Regions from separate parts of the Halanaerocella petrolearia genome, predicted to be linked through region 2. Evidence: riboswitches for the same ligand, from Rfam matches in the RefSeq annotation. Region 2 holds a riboswitch; each other region holds the start of a gene.
What was found. A riboswitch is a leader RNA that binds a small molecule or an ion and turns the genes downstream of it on or off. The one in region 2 is predicted to bind cyclic di-GMP.
Positions count from the first base shown of each region.

Region 1: linked by a shared signal. The riboswitch ahead of ACYQ39_RS07925 (DUF554 domain-containing protein) and the one ahead of ACYQ39_RS10715 (hypothetical protein) in region 2 are both predicted to bind cyclic di-GMP.
Region 3: linked by a shared signal. The riboswitch ahead of flgB (flagellar basal body rod protein FlgB) and the one ahead of ACYQ39_RS10715 (hypothetical protein) in region 2 are both predicted to bind cyclic di-GMP.
Region 4: linked by a shared signal. The riboswitch ahead of ACYQ39_RS11670 (type IV pilin protein) and the one ahead of ACYQ39_RS10715 (hypothetical protein) in region 2 are both predicted to bind cyclic di-GMP.

Region 1 is NZ_BAAHXW010000002.1:136,090-140,307, reverse strand. Features, by position in the region: gene hydF ([FeFe] hydrogenase H-cluster maturation GTPase HydF) at 1-1,051, shown strand, start outside; gene ACYQ39_RS07930 (aminotransferase class V-fold PLP-dependent enzyme) at 1,073-2,212, shown strand; cyclic di-GMP riboswitch class I at 2,373-2,465, shown strand; gene ACYQ39_RS07925 (DUF554 domain-containing protein) at 2,576-3,250, shown strand; gene ACYQ39_RS07920 (M23 family metallopeptidase) at 3,368-4,218, shown strand, end outside.
Region 2 is NZ_BAAHXW010000002.1:701,450-705,667, forward strand. Features, by position in the region: gene ACYQ39_RS10705 (hypothetical protein) at 417-935, shown strand; cyclic di-GMP riboswitch class I at 1,219-1,312, shown strand; gene ACYQ39_RS10710 (hypothetical protein) at 1,392-1,547, shown strand; cyclic di-GMP riboswitch class II at 1,582-1,665, shown strand; gene ACYQ39_RS10715 (hypothetical protein) at 1,746-2,273, shown strand; gene ACYQ39_RS10720 (DUF3793 family protein) at 2,413-2,997, shown strand; gene ACYQ39_RS10725 (glucose-6-phosphate isomerase) at 3,219-4,218, shown strand, end outside.
Region 3 is NZ_BAAHXW010000001.1:774,781-778,998, forward strand. Features, by position in the region: gene fliF (flagellar basal-body MS-ring/collar protein FliF) at 1-977, opposite strand, end outside; gene fliE (flagellar hook-basal body complex protein FliE) at 1,008-1,310, opposite strand; gene flgC (flagellar basal body rod protein FlgC) at 1,324-1,740, opposite strand; gene flgB (flagellar basal body rod protein FlgB) at 1,743-2,147, opposite strand; cyclic di-GMP riboswitch class I at 2,392-2,477, opposite strand; gene codY (GTP-sensing pleiotropic transcriptional regulator CodY) at 2,884-3,663, opposite strand; gene hslU (ATP-dependent protease ATPase subunit HslU) at 3,778-4,218, opposite strand, start outside.
Region 4 is NZ_BAAHXW010000002.1:875,750-879,967, reverse strand. Features, by position in the region: gene ACYQ39_RS11680 (O-antigen ligase family protein) at 1-153, opposite strand, end outside; gene ACYQ39_RS11675 (prepilin peptidase) at 168-920, opposite strand; gene ACYQ39_RS11670 (type IV pilin protein) at 1,139-1,555, opposite strand; cyclic di-GMP riboswitch class II at 1,811-1,894, opposite strand; gene ACYQ39_RS11665 (type II secretion system F family protein) at 1,983-3,134, opposite strand; gene ACYQ39_RS11660 (type IV pilus twitching motility protein PilT) at 3,211-4,218, opposite strand, start outside.

The DNA of each region.
Region 1 (4,218 bases), 570 kb from region 2:
AGGGCCAGTAACAATGATCGATACAGCTGGAATTGATGATACTGGAGAATTAGGTGAATTACGGGTTAAGAAGACTAAAGAAGTCTTAAGTCGGACTGATTTGGCAGTTTTAGTAGTTGACCCTGAACAAGGAGTTGCTGACTATGAAAAGGATCTATTAGAAGAAGTAGAAGATAGAGAGATTCCTGTAGTAGGAGTCATCAATAAAGCAGATCAGGTAGATAATCTAGATGAGCAAGGATTAATGAAAGAGTTAGGTCTTAAGTTATTAACTGTTAGTGCTACCCAAGAGACTGGAATTGAAGAATTAAAGAAAGAGATTGTCTTTAATGCTCCAACAGAGTTTGAAGAACCTCATATTATTGGGGACTTAATTAACCCGCAAGATACAGTTGTCTTAGTGGTACCAATTGATAGTGCGGCACCTAAGGGGCGTTTGATTTTGCCACAGATGCAGACTTTACGTGATGCTTTAGATAATGATGCTCAAGCAATGGTTGTTAAGGATACTGAACTGAAGGGAGCATTAGCTGAGCTTAAGTCTAATCCAGAGCTTGTTGTAACTGATTCGCAAGCTTTTAAGGAGGTATCTGCTGATGTACCAGAAGAAATTGAGTTGACTGGTTTCTCTATTCTTTTTGCTCGGTATAAAGGTGACTTAGAGATTTATACTAAAGGTGTTAAAGGGATTGAAAGGTTGAGTTCTGGTGATAAAGTTTTAGTAGCTGAGTCTTGTACTCACCATCGCACTGCTGAGGATATAGGAACAGTTAAGATACCTAACTGGATAGAAGACTTTGTAGGTGATGAATTAGAATTTGATCATGTAGCTGGGAGAGAATTTCCTGATAAGATTGAAGAATATGATTTGATTGTCCAGTGTGGTGGTTGTATGACTAATAGAAAAGAGATTTTATATCGCTTAAAGAAGGCTGACAGTTTAGATATTCCAGTTGTTAATTATGGGATGTTGATTGCTCATGTCCATGGTATTTTAGACAGGGCGTTAGAGCCTTTTCCAACTGCTAAGGAGATCTGGGAACAAGAATAAGTAAGAAAAGGGATGATATAAGTGATTTATCTCGATAATGCAGCTACAAGTTGGCCTAAACCAGAAGAAGTCTATCAAGCAATGGATCAGTTTATGCGCCATAAAGCAGCAAACCCAGGTCGGGCTGGACATAAGATGGCAGCTCAAGCTGGTGAATTAGTCTGGCAGACAAGAAGGCTATTGGCTGAATTTTTAAATGCAGCTAGTAGTCAAGAGATTATTCTGACTAAGAATGCTACTGAGGCTTTGAATTTAGCTTTACAAGGCTACTTAGAAGAGGGAGATCATGTAGTAACGACTAGTTTGGCCCATAACTCTATCTTACGGCCATTGAAAGAATTAGAACCAAAGGTAGAAGTAACAATTATTGAAGCAGATAATTCAGGTCAGGTTGAGATAGAGCAGATTGAAGATAATTTACGGCAGAACACTAAGTTAGTAGCTGTAACTCATGCTTCTAATGTAACAGGTTTTTTATTACCTATAGCAGAAATAGGAGAGTTGTTGGAAGAAAAAAATATTAAACTATTAGTCGATGCAGCTCAGACAGCTGGTGTCTATCCTCTAGATGTGCAACAGATGAAGATTGATCTGCTAGCTTTTACTGGTCACAAGTCTTTATTTGGCCCGCCAGGTACAGGAGGATTATATTTAAATAATGGTATAGAACTCAATTCTTTATTATTTGGAGGTACTGGTAGTAACTCAGAGGATATTTATCAACCACGGATTAGACCAGATAGATATGAGAGTGGAACACCTAATACAGTTGGCTTAGCTGGTTTAAAGGCCGGAGTAGAGTTCATTCTAGAGGAAGGTTTAGATAATATTAGACAGCATGAGCAAGAACTATTAGATTATTTAGTTACTGAATTAGAAAAGATACCAGAAGTTACTTTATACCGACCAACTGATATAGATAAACAAGCTCCACTTCTGTCAGTCAACTTTGGTACTGAAGATTCAGGAGAAGTAGGATATATCTTAGATAAGGCTTTTGATATAGCAGTCAGAACTGGTCTACATTGTGCTCCCTTAGCTCATAGAAGTTTGGGTACTTTTGAACGTGGTACAGTTAGATTTAGTTTAGGTTATTTTAATACACTAGATGAGATAAAGGAAGTAATAGAAATTAGTAAAGAAATAGCTGCTGAAGTTTAGGAAGGGCCTTGGCCCTTCTTTTTTTAGAAATTAAGTAAAAAATAATATTTGGTTTAGGAAGGAAATTTCGATATTATATAGTATTATTGTAATGAGTAATGAAAGTTTAAATATTATGGTAATATTTTGAATGATTATAAAATTAGTAATTAAAAATAATCCTCGAGAGTGGCACACTTATTTAAAGATAAGGTCGCAAAGCTATGAGTCTACGGCATAATAATCATTATGCTAAGGCTGTCAGGCTATCGAAAGGAATATTGGTCTATATACCCTATTCCTTAATTTTAGCTTGAGAGGAATAGGTTTTTTTGATAGATAAACTATTTTTATTAAAATTTAATCCAAGGAATGATGTTAATTATGATAGGAACTGTAGTAAATACTATATCGATTATAATTGGTGGTGTCTTAGGTAGATCATTAGGAGATAAACTAAATGATTCTTTAAAGGATATTGTAATGCAAGGTTTAAGTTTAGCAGTTTTATTAATTGGATTACAGATGGCTTTAAAGGGGCAAGAAGTAATCTTAATTATTTTTAGTTTAGTAATTGGAGGATTAATTGGAGAATGGATAAAGATTGAAAAACGTTTAGAAGAGTTAGGTATCTGGCTAGAGAAGATATTTAATAATCAAGATGGAATTGTAGCTGGATTTGTTCAGTGTAGTTTAATCTATTGTATAGGTGCTATGTCAATTATGGGAGCAATTCAAGATGGTTTACAGAATGATCCATCTACTTTATATGCCAAATCATTGTTGGATGGTTTTTCGGCTATAGCCTTTTCTTCTACTTTGGGAGTAGGGGTTATATTATCAGCTGGATCTGTTTTCATCTACCAAGGTACAATTACTCTGTTAGCTAGTTGGTTAAAAGTTATTTTAACTCAGGCTGTGATAAACGAAATGACTGCTACTGGAGGCTTATTGATAGTTGCTATTGCTTTTAATATGTTAGGGATAACTGAAATAAAAGTAGGTAATTTATTACCAGCTATTTTAGTAAGTATTATATTAGGAACATTTATTATTTAGTTATGAGCTGTGAGCCATGAGTTAAGCCAAAACCAAAAAATAAATTTATTTCAAATTTCTTAAGATTTGTACATTGTCAATTGTAAACTATCAACTATATAGGAAAGGAGGAAGAAAATGAATACTGATAATCAGAAAGAAGAAATTACTTTTAAGTTTATACCTCATACTTCACAAGGGATATTTACTCTTCGTCTTTCTAAAAAGTTTATTAAAGTTACTCTTACATTCATGTTAATAGGATTATTGACTTTAGTAGGGGGATTATATTATTATCATAAACAATATAATCTTTCTCTAAAGAGAATAAAGCAGTATATACCTTTGAAAGAAAAAAACAAAGAATTAAGAAAGAGTAATAATCATCTACATCAAAAACTAGCAAAATTATCGAAACAAACTGAAAAGATCAAACAAGAGTTTAATAGGCTAAAAAAGGAAAATCAGAAGATTAGACAGTTAGTTGATTTTAAAGACCAGCTTAATAGCCAAGCTAAAGCTGAAACTGTTTCAGTTAGGACAGTAAGTTATAATTCAAATCAGAATTCAATTAAAAGAGCTGAAGATAACTTGCAATTATTAAAAGAGGCCTTACCACAAGGGGAGAAGAATGTATCTCAGCTTAAAGAAGAAGTAGTAGAGTATAAAGATTATCTAGTTTCTAAACCACATGGATGGCCAATAAAAGGTGATAAAGGAAGAATTACTTCTGCTTTTGGTTATCGTCATCATCCAGTTCTTAATAAACGTGTTTTTCATGATGGATTGGATATTGGAATCTGGTATAACCATAAAGTAGTTGCTACAGGAAAGGGAAAAGTTATATTTGCTGGGAAGAAATCTGGATATGGAAATGCAGTAGTAATTGCTCATGGATACAACTATCGTACTCTATATGGACATAATAAAAGATTATTGGTCAAGGCTGGAGATAGAGTTGAGCGAGGAGATGTAATTGCTCTATCAGG
Region 2 (4,218 bases):
GTTCGTAGATTCACAGAGAAATTATGAATTCTTGACTAATCTAACAAAATTTTTTAGCAGGTTAGCAAGGTAGAATTATCCGAATTGATTTACCAACTTTGAAACAACTATAGGAAATAAACTTGCTAAGTATATGATACGATAAAAATAGAACAGTTTCTTATTTAGACACCTAGAGCCAATTAAGTATGGCAATCGAGAAGTTTATAGAAATGGTAGGTTATTTAACTATTATGATGAAGAGGCTTTTATGAAACTAAAGGATAAGTTTGCTGAATTAGAAGTAATTAAGATATGGAAGACTGATTTCATTCTATTCCAACTGTCAGTATAGCTGAATCTTATTTTTTATTATAGAATATTAAATTGTAAACTTGGTTAATATATAGGTGTGAATCATTAAGGGGGATGTAGCTATGCCCAAATTCACTGTAGGAGGAGATAAAGATATGCCAACAGTCTTAGGAGTATTTAATGGTGAATCTGAAGCTAAAACTGCAGTTGATAAGATGAAAGAAAAGGGGATTTCTGAAGATAAAATTTCATTAGTAGCTAAACAAGACGGAAATGATAATATTGAAGCTGGAGAAGAGATGGCAGGTAATGATCAAAATTTAGCTGATGGTGCTACTACTGGTGGCGCTTTAGGAGGGGCAGCAGGAATATTAGCTGGGGCTGGTTTATTAGCAATTCCAGGAGTTGGCCCTGTTTTAGCTGCTGGACCAGTAGCTGCTGGTCTAACTGGAGCAGCCACTGGAGGCGTTGCAGGTGGTTTAGTTGATTATGGATTAGACCAAGAAACAGGAGAGAGATATGCAGGAGAAGTAGAACAAGGAAAAATCTTGGTAGCAGCAGAAGATACAGATGAGAATAAGATTAATGAAGTATCCGATATTTTACGTAAAGAAGGAGCTAATGATGTAGCAACTCACTAAGATAATAGCTATTTATTGAGTATAAAGCGGTTGGTAGTATGACTAATCGCTTTATACTTTAATAGTTAGAAAGTGATAATAAATACAAGTTGCTAACTTATATAAGTACATTAAAAGATCATTAGTAATTTTAAAAAGTAGTATTTAGAATATAAAATTGTCAGTTATAAATTGGATATTATTAAAAAAATTAATAAAAATATTTTTTTATGGAGGATAATAAAAATATATCTAGTATTACTCTAACAGGTCATTATAAAAATAACGAATAATTAAAAGTAACCCTCGAAAAAGGCACACTTATTGAAAAATAAGGTCGCAAAACTATGAGTCTACGGTACATTAAATCGTTGTACTAAGATTGTCAGGTTACCGAAAGGAATATAGGCTTTTTTAATAAGAGGGATAATTATAATAGATTTTAAAGTACTTAAAAAAATATAGGGAGTGATAATTATGCCTCTTTCTTCAATTGTATTGCTTTTTATTTTAGGATTTATTATTAATCTTATTTTAAAAGATGATTCTGATTCTTTAAATGACAAGTACCAAAGTGAAGATTTTTCAAATTTTATTAATGTTTTAGAAAAAGTTAGTAATAATCAAAAGTAAAGTTTAGAGAAGTTAGCTAAAAAATAGAAAATGAATGTATTTAGGAGGCAGAGAAGTATAATCTTTATTTGGGCACCTGGATTATATGGAGTCAATGGTGAATCCGACCTAAATTTTCTAGTATTCTCTAGAAAATTTAGGTTTTTTTATTATAATTTATAAGTTTATAACATAGTACTTTGTTAGAGGAGGGGTATATTGCCAGTTAAAACTTTAAAGAAAATTTTAGGGGTGAGTAGTAAGGTATCCAGCTATGATGTAGCTAAAGAACTGTTTGAATTGATAAAAGAAGAGGAGGATAAGTTAAGATTTAAGGAGATAGGAGCTAAAATAGAAGTGGATGATCGTGCTTTAATGTTAGTTGTTATTCATTATTTTAGTTTTATATTTGTAACTAAAAATAATGATTTAGCTTTTAGTTCAAGTACTATACGTAATATTTCTAATAGTTTCTCTTCTCTGCTAATAAAAGATGTAAATACTCAAGCTAGTTTATTAGAAGAAATAAGAGAAAAACTATTGAAAGTTTATAATAATTATTCGAATGAGAGTAAGAGAAGACAAATTGAAGAAGTAGTTAAAGTATTGTGTAGTTATTTAGATTTAAATGATAAAATAAAAGAGGATTTAGTTAATAAATTAGTGAGTTATATATTTAAAGATGTAACTTTGATGCAAGATTATCTAATCAGTAAAAGTAGAAATTATAAAATAACTAATCAATAGTCACTTAAAACATCTTTCCAATTAGGAGAGGTGTTTTTTTGTTTTAATTAGTTTTTGACAGTAGAAGTTATTAATGTTATACTAAATATAGATATTGAAAACCAATTTCAATTAGTTAGATGGATAAGGGGGAGAGAAGATGAAAGGGACCAAAAAATGTAGAAGTGATATAAATTGCTTTAGGAAAAATTGTGAATGTTTGTTAAGAAGAATAGGTGCTACTATTATGGGAGTTAAGCCAGCTGAATTAAGAAGTATAAAACAAGAAAAGAGTTGTTGGCAAAAGTGTAAAGGAACTCTTCTAGGCTATAATCAGTTAGAACTTATAGAAATAGATATAGTGAATGGACGACGGAAAGTCCTTTTCTATCATTCTCAAGCTTTAGAAGAACAACTTAAAGATCAACGTGTACTTAATTTTCTTAAGAATATAGGTTATCCTCAAGAATATAGTCTAGATAAATATTTAGAAAAATTAAAGAATAGATTACAGGGAGCTGAATTTCCTCATGAGATTGGTATCTTTTTTGGTTATCCTCTTAAAGATGTATTAGGATTTATGGGATATGTAGATTTAGAGGTTACTCATAGAGGAGAATGGAAGTATTATGGTAATAAGAAGATTTCTCTATTAAAGCAGAAGAGATTTGATAGGGCAAGAGAAGAGTTTAATGCAAAGTTAAATAAATTAGAGCAAGTTGAAGAATTTCATAAAGTAATCTAGTAACTTAGGTGAGCAATGTGTTTTCACATATTGCTCTATTTTTATTTTTTGGAGTTTATATTTTTCAAAAAAATATTCTTTTCTTGCAGGAAATTAGATGGTTAGGTAGAATCACGTAACAGAAAGTACATACTATTCTTTATTATTGTAAGAGAATGGAAACGTTTGCAGGAGAATATTTTTTATAAGTAAAGTGATAATAATTAAGAGGAGGAATAGAAATGACTAAACGTTATGAAGATGCAGAATGGAAAGAATCTATGCGCTTGAAATTAGACGTAAATAATATGTTTGCTGACAAAGTAGGTCAAGAGCATGGTTATACTACTGAAGATATTGCTAAGATGCAAGATAAAGCTGTTGAAGCTCATAAGGCAATTAAAGAAGGTAAGGCAGCTGGAGACTTAGGTTTTATGGAGCTGCCAGAGACTCATAAAGAGATTGCGAAAGAGATTAAAGAGTTTGCTGAAGCTAATCGTGCCAAGTATGACAACTTTGTAGTATTAGGAATTGGTGGTTCTGCTTTAGGTAATATTGCTGTGCAGACTGCTTTAAATGATCCTTACTATAATTTAAAAGATGAAGCTAGAGATAATTGCCCACGATTATTTACACCTGATAATGTTGATCCAACTCGTTTAAAGTCTTTATTAGAGACATTAGATTTAGAAAAGACTGTCTTTAATGTTATCTCTAAGTCTGGTGGAACTGCAGAAACAATGAGTCAGTTCTTAACTGCTCGTGCTGCTGTAGTAGAAGAGTTAGGAGAAGATGCAGTAGGAGATCACTTTATTGCCACTACTAGTGAAGATTCTGGTAATCTAATTAAGATTGCTAAAGAAGAAGGTATGAAGAAGTTCTTTATTCCTGATAATGTAGGAGGTCGTTTCTCTGTTTTAACTCCAGTTGGTCTAGTATCTGCAGCATTTACTGGTGTTGATATTGAAGAGTTATTAGCTGGAGCAGAATATATGGCTGAGTTATGTGATACAGATGAGCTATGGGATAATCCTGCCTATCTAAATGCTACTTTACAGTATTTAGCTGATCAAGATGGTAAGCCAATGTCTGTAATGATGCCTTATAACCATTCTTTAAAGGATGTTGCTGACTGGTATCGTCAGTTATGGGCTGAGTCTTTAGGTAAGAAACTTGATCGAGATGATAATGTTGTTAATGTTGGCCCTACTCCAATTAAAGCTTTAGGTGCTACAGATCAGC
Region 3 (4,218 bases), on a different contig from region 2:
ACTTTGTATTGAGGTAAATTAGAAGTTGTACCAGGAACTCCTTCAGGCTGACTAGACGTTCCCTCTTCACTTTCCTCTTTAACTTGTTTACTACGTGCAATACCTTGATCATCAACTACTGGTTCATACTCTGTTTTATTTATGCTACGTTGATCAAAATTAAGTTTAGCATTAACTTTAACTACAAAATTATTTATTCCTAACACTTTAGTCAACATTACATTTAAATCTTGTTCTATCTCTTCTTCAAATTTATCTTGAGTTTCTAACTGGTCATAATTAGATTTTGAGCTTTCATCTTGATTATCTAATTTAGCAGACAGTAAATTACCTGCTGTATCAACAATAGTTACTTTATTAGCCTTTAAGCCTTTAACACTACTAGCTACTAAATTAGCAATCGACTGTACTTGATTCTTACTAATGTCTTGGTATCCATTTAATTTTAGAAATACAGAAGCTTTAGCTGGTTTGGACTGTTCTTTATAAATACTATTTTGAGCCGGAGTAATCTGCACCCTAGCATAACTAATATTCTCAAATTGTTTAATAGTCCTTGATAGTTCACCAGATAAGGCTCGATTATAATTAACTTTCTGTTGAAAGTCAGTAGTTCCTATCTGGGTCTGATCAAAAAGCTCAAAACCAGTTACTCCGCCAGTCGGTAATCCATCTCCAGCTAATTCTAACCTAAGTTGATGGGCTTTTTGGCTAGGTACTAAAATAACAGAACCTTTATTTTCTAATTTATATGAAACCTGTTTTTCCTTTAGCTTTTCAACTATTACTCCAGCATCTTTATTAGATAAATTATTAAATAATACCTTATATTCAGGCTGACTAGCCCAATTAACCAAAATAAATATAGCAATAATAGTAGCAATAATTGAAGCGCCAATTATAATCTTAGTTTTCTTATCTAACCCTGTCCATAATTTTAAAAACTGCTCTTTTAGCTCTGCAAAACTTTCAACCATATTTACACCTCAATCCTAGTGACCATCCCATCAGACTTGTATCCTCATAATCTCCTTGTAGGCATCAACTACTTTATTTCTTACTTCTGTTGTTAAATCTAAAGATATTTTAGCTTTTTGAGCAGCTATCATTACTTCATGAACACTATCAGCTTTTCCTAAAGCCAAATCTTGACTGGCTTGATTGGCTTGATGTTGTAGATTATTCGTCTTTTGTAGGGATTGTTTTAACATATTAGTAAAAGAAGTTTTATTTTTCTTTTCTTCACTACTATCAGATAATTTCTGATTTATTTTCATCAAATTAGAATTAGACAGCTTGTCAACTTTCATTTATACCCCTCCTTTATCCAAGTTCAAGTGCACTCTTAGCCATTTTTTTAGCTGAATTCAAAGCAGTTACATTTGCCTCATAAGACCTAGTAGCTGACATCATATCTGTCATCTCTGATACAACATTTACATTAGGCATCTTTACATAACCAGCTTCATTAGCATCTGGATGTTCAGGTTTATAAACTAACTTAGGTGGTTTATTACTCTCTTCTATATTAGTCACCTCTACTCCATTTACATTCTCTTCTTTAGATGCTAATTCTTCTTGTAATCTCGCTTTAAAGACAGGCATCTTACGACGGTAAGGGCCACCATCTTCTGTACGAGTTGTATTAGCATTAGCAATATTACTTGAAATAGTATTCATTCTTAATCTTTGAGCTGTCAAACCTGAGGCACTAATACCAATCCCTTTAAACATTGACATTACTATTTACCTCCCTTTTTAATTACATTCTCTATTCGGCGAAATTTATTAGCCAGTTGCTTAGTAACAGCTTGATATTCTAAATTAGTCTTAGCTAACTTAGACATTTCAGCATCTATACTAACGTTATTACCATCACTTCTGACCTTGGTATCTTCTTCTGTATACATCTTAGGCTTTACAGACTCTAAACTCCTGCTATTTAAAGATATATGTCTTTTATTAGTTACTTCCAAATCATAGTCTTGATTCAATACTTTATTCAATTGACCTTTAAAGCTGACTCCTTTTCTCTTATAACCTGGAGTATCAGCATTAGAGATATTATTAGCAATTGTTTTATGTCTTTTTTGTAAACCATCTAATGATTTTTGTAACACACTAAAGTTTTGATCAAACAACTTCATCTGAAACCTCCCTTTAAATTACTATCCCTTTTTAAAACTTCAATATATATTTATAATATTCCTGCAATTTTTAAGAAACTAATCTTGTATTATAGGAAAAAAATAGTTGTTATCCCAATTATGTATAATTATATCTTATTATGCATCATTTTCAATATTAATTTGGAATATTACCCTAAAAAATTACATAATAAAACAATAACCCCTATCCTCATAAAAAGATATAGGGGTTTCATATACTCCATTTGGTAACCTGACGGTCTTAGCAATTACGCCATAGACTCAAAAGCTTTGCGACCCTACCTTTCGATAAGTGTGCCATTTACGAGGATGTAATATATTTATTTTTTACTTTAATATCCATCCATTTAAATATCTTTGTTTAAGAACTTCTTTCTGAAAAGCTACTGCTACCTTTTATTAATTCAATACCTATTTCCAATATTCCTGCATTTTTAAAAAATTATCTTATATTATAGATAAAAAAATGATTATTACTGCAATTATGTATGATTTTGTCTAATCTATAATTTTACTTTAAAACATTATCCAAAGAATCACTTAAAACAATAACCCCCTTATAAAAGGTATAGGGGGGCATATACTCTATTTAGTAGTCTGACGCAATTATGCCATCTTTGCGACTCTACCCTTCGATAAGTGTTTCATTTACAATGATATGATATATTTATCTTACAAATTAAAAAACAGGTGTGGGCAACCCACACCTGTAAAGCTAATTTAATTTCTTTAACTCGTCTAGTAAATAATCATTTAATACTTTAATATGTGTTCCTTTCATACCTAATGACTTAGACTTAATTACTCCTGCACTTTCAAACTTACGAAGAGCATTAACAATTACTGAACGAGTAATGCCTACTCTATCTGCAATTTTACTAGCTACCAGTAAACCCTCTGTGCCATCAAGTTCTTCAAAAATATGCTCTACAGCCTCTAATTCAGAATAAGATAAAGTATCTATAGCGATCTGAACTGCTGCTTTTTTACGAGCTGCTTTCTCTCTTTCTTTACTCTTTAATCTTAAAATCTCCATACCAACTACAGTAGCTGCATATTCAGCTAATAATAAATCACTAGATTCAAACTCTTTATCAAATCTAGCTAAAATCAAAGTACCCAATCTTTCTCCTCCACCATTAATTGGTACAATAGTCGTTAGTTTATGCTTAAATAAACAATCTTTAGCCTCTTTAAAGACACATGAACCATGTTTTTGCTCATAATTAGATTGAGTATGATAGATTCCTAATAACCAGTCATTATATTCTCTAGGAAATTTATTCTGGTTAATTACCTCTTTTAACATTAGGTCACATTCAAATTCATCTACCAAGTTATGTCCTAAAATTTCTCCACCTTGGTCTACTAAATAAACATTAGCTCTAATAGTTTCTCTTAACACTTTAGCCATTTCTGCAAAATCAACTGGATGACCAGCAGAGCGCTGAATTAATCTATTTATCTTACGTGTTTTAGTAAGTAATTGTTCCATCAATATGTCCTCCTTAATAACTAACTGTTTTGTCAGTCAGCCCAGTATATCAAAACCTAGAATAACTTAAATAATTATATCTAAATTTAATTTTTATTTCAGATTATAAAGAACTTAGAGAATATATTTACTTAAATCTTTATCTTTAACTAGATCATCTAATCTATCTTTTACATATTGACGATTGATTTCAATTCTATCCTTCTTAAGTTCTGGAGCTGTAAAAGAAAGTTCCTCTAATAGTTTCTCTACAATAGTATGCAATCTTCGAGCTCCTATATTTTCTGTCTGTTCATTAACTTGATAAGCAATCTCAGCCAATTCATCAATTGCTTCTTCAGTAAATTCAATTTCTAAATCTTCAGTAGCCAATAATGCTTTATATTGTTTTGTCAAAGCATGTTCGGGTTCAATTAAAATTTCTTTAAAGTTATCTTTAGATAGACTATTTAATTCGACTCTAATTGGGAATCGACCTTGTAATTCAGGGATTAAATCAGTTGGATTAGATACATGAAAAGCACCAGCTGCAATAAATAAAATATGGTCTGTCTT
Region 4 (4,218 bases), 170 kb from region 2:
ATAATAAGAAAAAAAGTCTAAATCTTTAGACCAATAGGATTTCAATATTCCTGCGATAGAAATCTGCTTACTAAATAATACTAAAGGAACTACCCCCATTATAATAGCTATTGGTATCAAATATCTAGTATTGTTTTTCTTCTTTAACTTCATTCTACTCACACTTCCTAATATAAAAATAATCTAAGGTACCAATTAATAATCTGATTCCCCCATAGAATCATTATTAAACTACCTAAGGCAATAAAAGGGCCAAAAGGAAGTCGACTTCCCCATTCTTTAGCTCCACTACTTAATAAAAACAAAGCTATAATTGAACCAATAAAAGCACCAATAAAAATAGCTACTAAAGAATATAATCCTCCTATAAAGCTACCTACCATTGCTATTAACTTAACATCACCTAATCCCATACCACCTTTAGTAATAAATATAATCAATAATAAAAAAATAGCTGGAATAACTATACCACTTAATGAACTCTTAAAGTTAAGTTGGCCCGTTAATAAACTACTACCTAACCCTGATACAATACCTAAGTAAGTAAGTTGATTAGGAATGATCTGATATTTAAAATCAATAAAACTAGCCACTATTAATAAAGAGATCAACCACACATAAAGAAAAAATTCTATAGTAAAATAATACTGTTTATATAAAGTAAAAAAAAGTAGACCTGTTACTAGTTCTACTATTGGATACTGGTATGATATTTTCCTCCCACAATAACGACAACTGCTTTTTGTTAAAATAAAACTTAGCACTGGTATTAAATCAATAGGTTGGAGTTTAGTTTCACAACTTGGACAATAAGATCTAGAAAAAACAATCGGTTCTTTCTTTGGTAGCCGATAAATTACTACATTCAAGAAACTACCGATTATTAAACCAAAGGTAAATATTATAACTCCTAATGACATACTTATTTTCACCTGCTCTAAATTACTTATTTGTAAAAAGTCGCATTGTTTTTCTTATTTAAACCTAAAACCTTTTAAAAATAAAAAGATTATTTTAGTAAAGATGTTTCTTAAATTTTAATTGGTCTTAATCTTAACTGTAAACTGTAAATTGCAAACTGTAAACTGAAAAGAGTAATATGAGAATCAGCACCAAAAACGGTGCTGAAAAATGACTACTATTCACTTATACCTCCAGGTGTAACAGTTATTTTATCATTATTATTAACAGTATCGTCATCATTAATATCTACATCTACTTCATACTCAATTGTATAGGAAGAACCAGAAGTAGAGTAACCGCTACCTGTACTATACTTATTAGTATCCACATTTGTAATATAGTCGTTAATATCACTTAAACTTGCTGGATATTCACCCTCTTCCGCATTATACATCTCTAAACCTGCCTGAATATTTCTTAGATCACTTTTTACAGCAGCTATATCTGCTTTATCTCTTACTCCACCAAATTGCGGAATAGCAATTCCTGCTAAAGTTCCAATTACAGCAATTACAATCATCAACTCAATTAAAGTAAAACCTTCTTCTCTAGTTGCTAAAGTCTTAAACTGATCTCTTAATTTTTTTATCACTATAAATCCTCCTTTATATGAAAATACATTATATTACTTCTATAATTGATTAATAAAATCCTGCTTAACATAAATTAAAATGAACCCATTTCCATATTTTATACATATAATGAAATATTAGGATAGAGGCTAGGTTTTTAAACACTCTCACATAACCTCATTTTTATAAATTTGACTTTACTAATACTGATTCCTTACACTGACACTACATCATTTATAAATAACAAAAAACCGCCCTATAATCTTAAAAATTAATTTAAGATAGGACGGTTTCACCAATAGCTCAGTATAACCTAGGTGACCAGATATAAGTCATACTTCATTGCTTCCTATATTAAGAAATTCTTTAATTATACATATATTCCTTTTGGATTAATATATCATTAATACCAAATTATATCAAGTATTTTTATAATACTAAATTGCTTTAAACACTTTGAATCAGACCAAACATAGGTAACATAATTGAAAGTACTATACCTCCAATTATTATTCCCAATACTACAATTAAAGCTGGCTCAACTAATGAAATAATACTATCGACTTTATATTCAACCTCTTGTTCATAAAAATCAGCTAACTTATTAAGCATCTCTTCTAGATTTCCTGTCTCTTCTCCAATTTCTATCATCTGTAGTGCCATTTCAGGAAAGGTATCATCTTCACTTAAAGGCAAAGTAATACTTTCTCCTTCACTAATACTTTGTCGAGCAGATGCCAATTTATCAGCTATAACTTGATTAGAGACAACCTTACTTACTACTTCAAGTCCTTCTAAAATTGATATTCCACTATTAATTAAAATAGATAAGGTTCTACTTATTCTAGCCACTGATACTTTAACCACTAAATCACCCCATAAAGGTAACTTAAGTAGTATTCCATCTATCTTTCTTTTCCCTTGGTCAGTCTGATAATAATAATAGATACTAACAATTATGACAACTAAAACCAAAATAAATAAATACCAATAGCTTGAAACTAAACTACTACCATATAATAATAATCTAGTTAATAAGGGTAATTCAATATCCATACTAGAAAAGACATCTACAAAAGTAGGTAATACTACTGTAATTAAAAAAAAGACTACTCCTAAAGCTACCAAGGTGATTACTATAGGATAAACTAACGCAGAGGTTATTTTCTGCTTTAAATCATTCTCCTTTTCAAAATACTGAGCCAACTCCTCTAAAACACCATCTAATATACCACCAGTTTCTCCTGCTTCTACCATAGTAATAAATAATTTAGGAAAGACTTTATCTTCCTTTATCATTGCTTCTGATAAGGTCATACCACTCTCTACCCTTTCTCTAATAGCAATAATAGAGTCCTTTAATTTAGAAGCAACTACCTGCTCCGATAAAATATTGAGTGTTCTAACTAATGAAAGTCCTGAATTAATCATAGTAGCAAATTGTCTACTAAATAAAGCTAACTCTTCTACACTAGCTTTTTTCCAAGTTAAAAATTCAAAATTAAAATCAAAATTAGAAGTTTCTTCTTCAATTGAAGTAATATAATAACCTTGCTCTCTTAATTGATTAACTGCTATCTTCTTACTTTCAGCTTCTATATTTCCTTCAGTTAACTCTCCTTGTCTATTACGAGCTTTATAGTGAAAAATATGATCTATAACTAGCCACTCCTTTCTAAATTAGATTCTTAAGAGTCTCTATATTATTAGATTTATTTAAAGCTGTTTGACGCTTAATCTTTCCTTGTCTATATAAATCACGTAATGAATAATCCATAGTATGCATCCCCTTGTCTCTACCAGTCTGCATTACTGACTCTAATTGATGGCTTTTACCTTCACGAATTAGATTCTTAACTGCTGAATTTACTACTAACAACTCTGTAGCTGCTACTCTATCTAAACCGTCAATTGTAGAAATTAACTGTTGTGATAAAACTCCTTGTAAAATTAAAGACAGCTGTGTCCTAATCTGAGCTTGTTGGTGCGGCGGAAAAACATTAATAATTCGATCAATAGTTTCAGCTGCTCCATTAGTATGTAGAGTTGCTAAGACTAGATGACCAGTCTCTGCTGCTGTAATAGCAGTTGAGATAGTCTCTAAATCTCTCATTTCACCTACTAAAATAATATCTGGATCTTGTCTTAAGGCAGCACGTAATCCAGTTGCAAATTCTGCTGTATCTTTACCTACAGCTCGCTGATTAATAATTGATTTCTTATGTTGATGAACATACTCAATTGGATCTTCTAACGTTATAATATGCTTATCCTTCTGCTGATTAACTAAATCAAGCATAGCAGCTAAAGTAGTTGACTTCCCACTTCCAGTTGGTCCTGTAACTAAAAATAAGCCTCGAGGCTGTAAAGCCAACTCTTTTAATTTAGTTGGTAATCCTAGATCATCTAACTTAGGAATTTCAGTCGGAATTATCCGTAATACTAAAGCAGGATTTGCTTGCTGCTGAAAAGCATTAACTCTAAAACGATAATCACGCCACTGATAAGCAAAATCAACCTCTCCTTCTTCTTTAAGTATCTTCGCTTCTTCCTGATCTACCATATCAGCAATCATTCCTCTAAGTTCCTCTTTAGTAATTTTCTCAGTTCCTATCTTTTCTAACCTACCATTGACTCTAACTATAGGTTCTGCTCCTACAGTTAGATGAATATCTGATGCTTC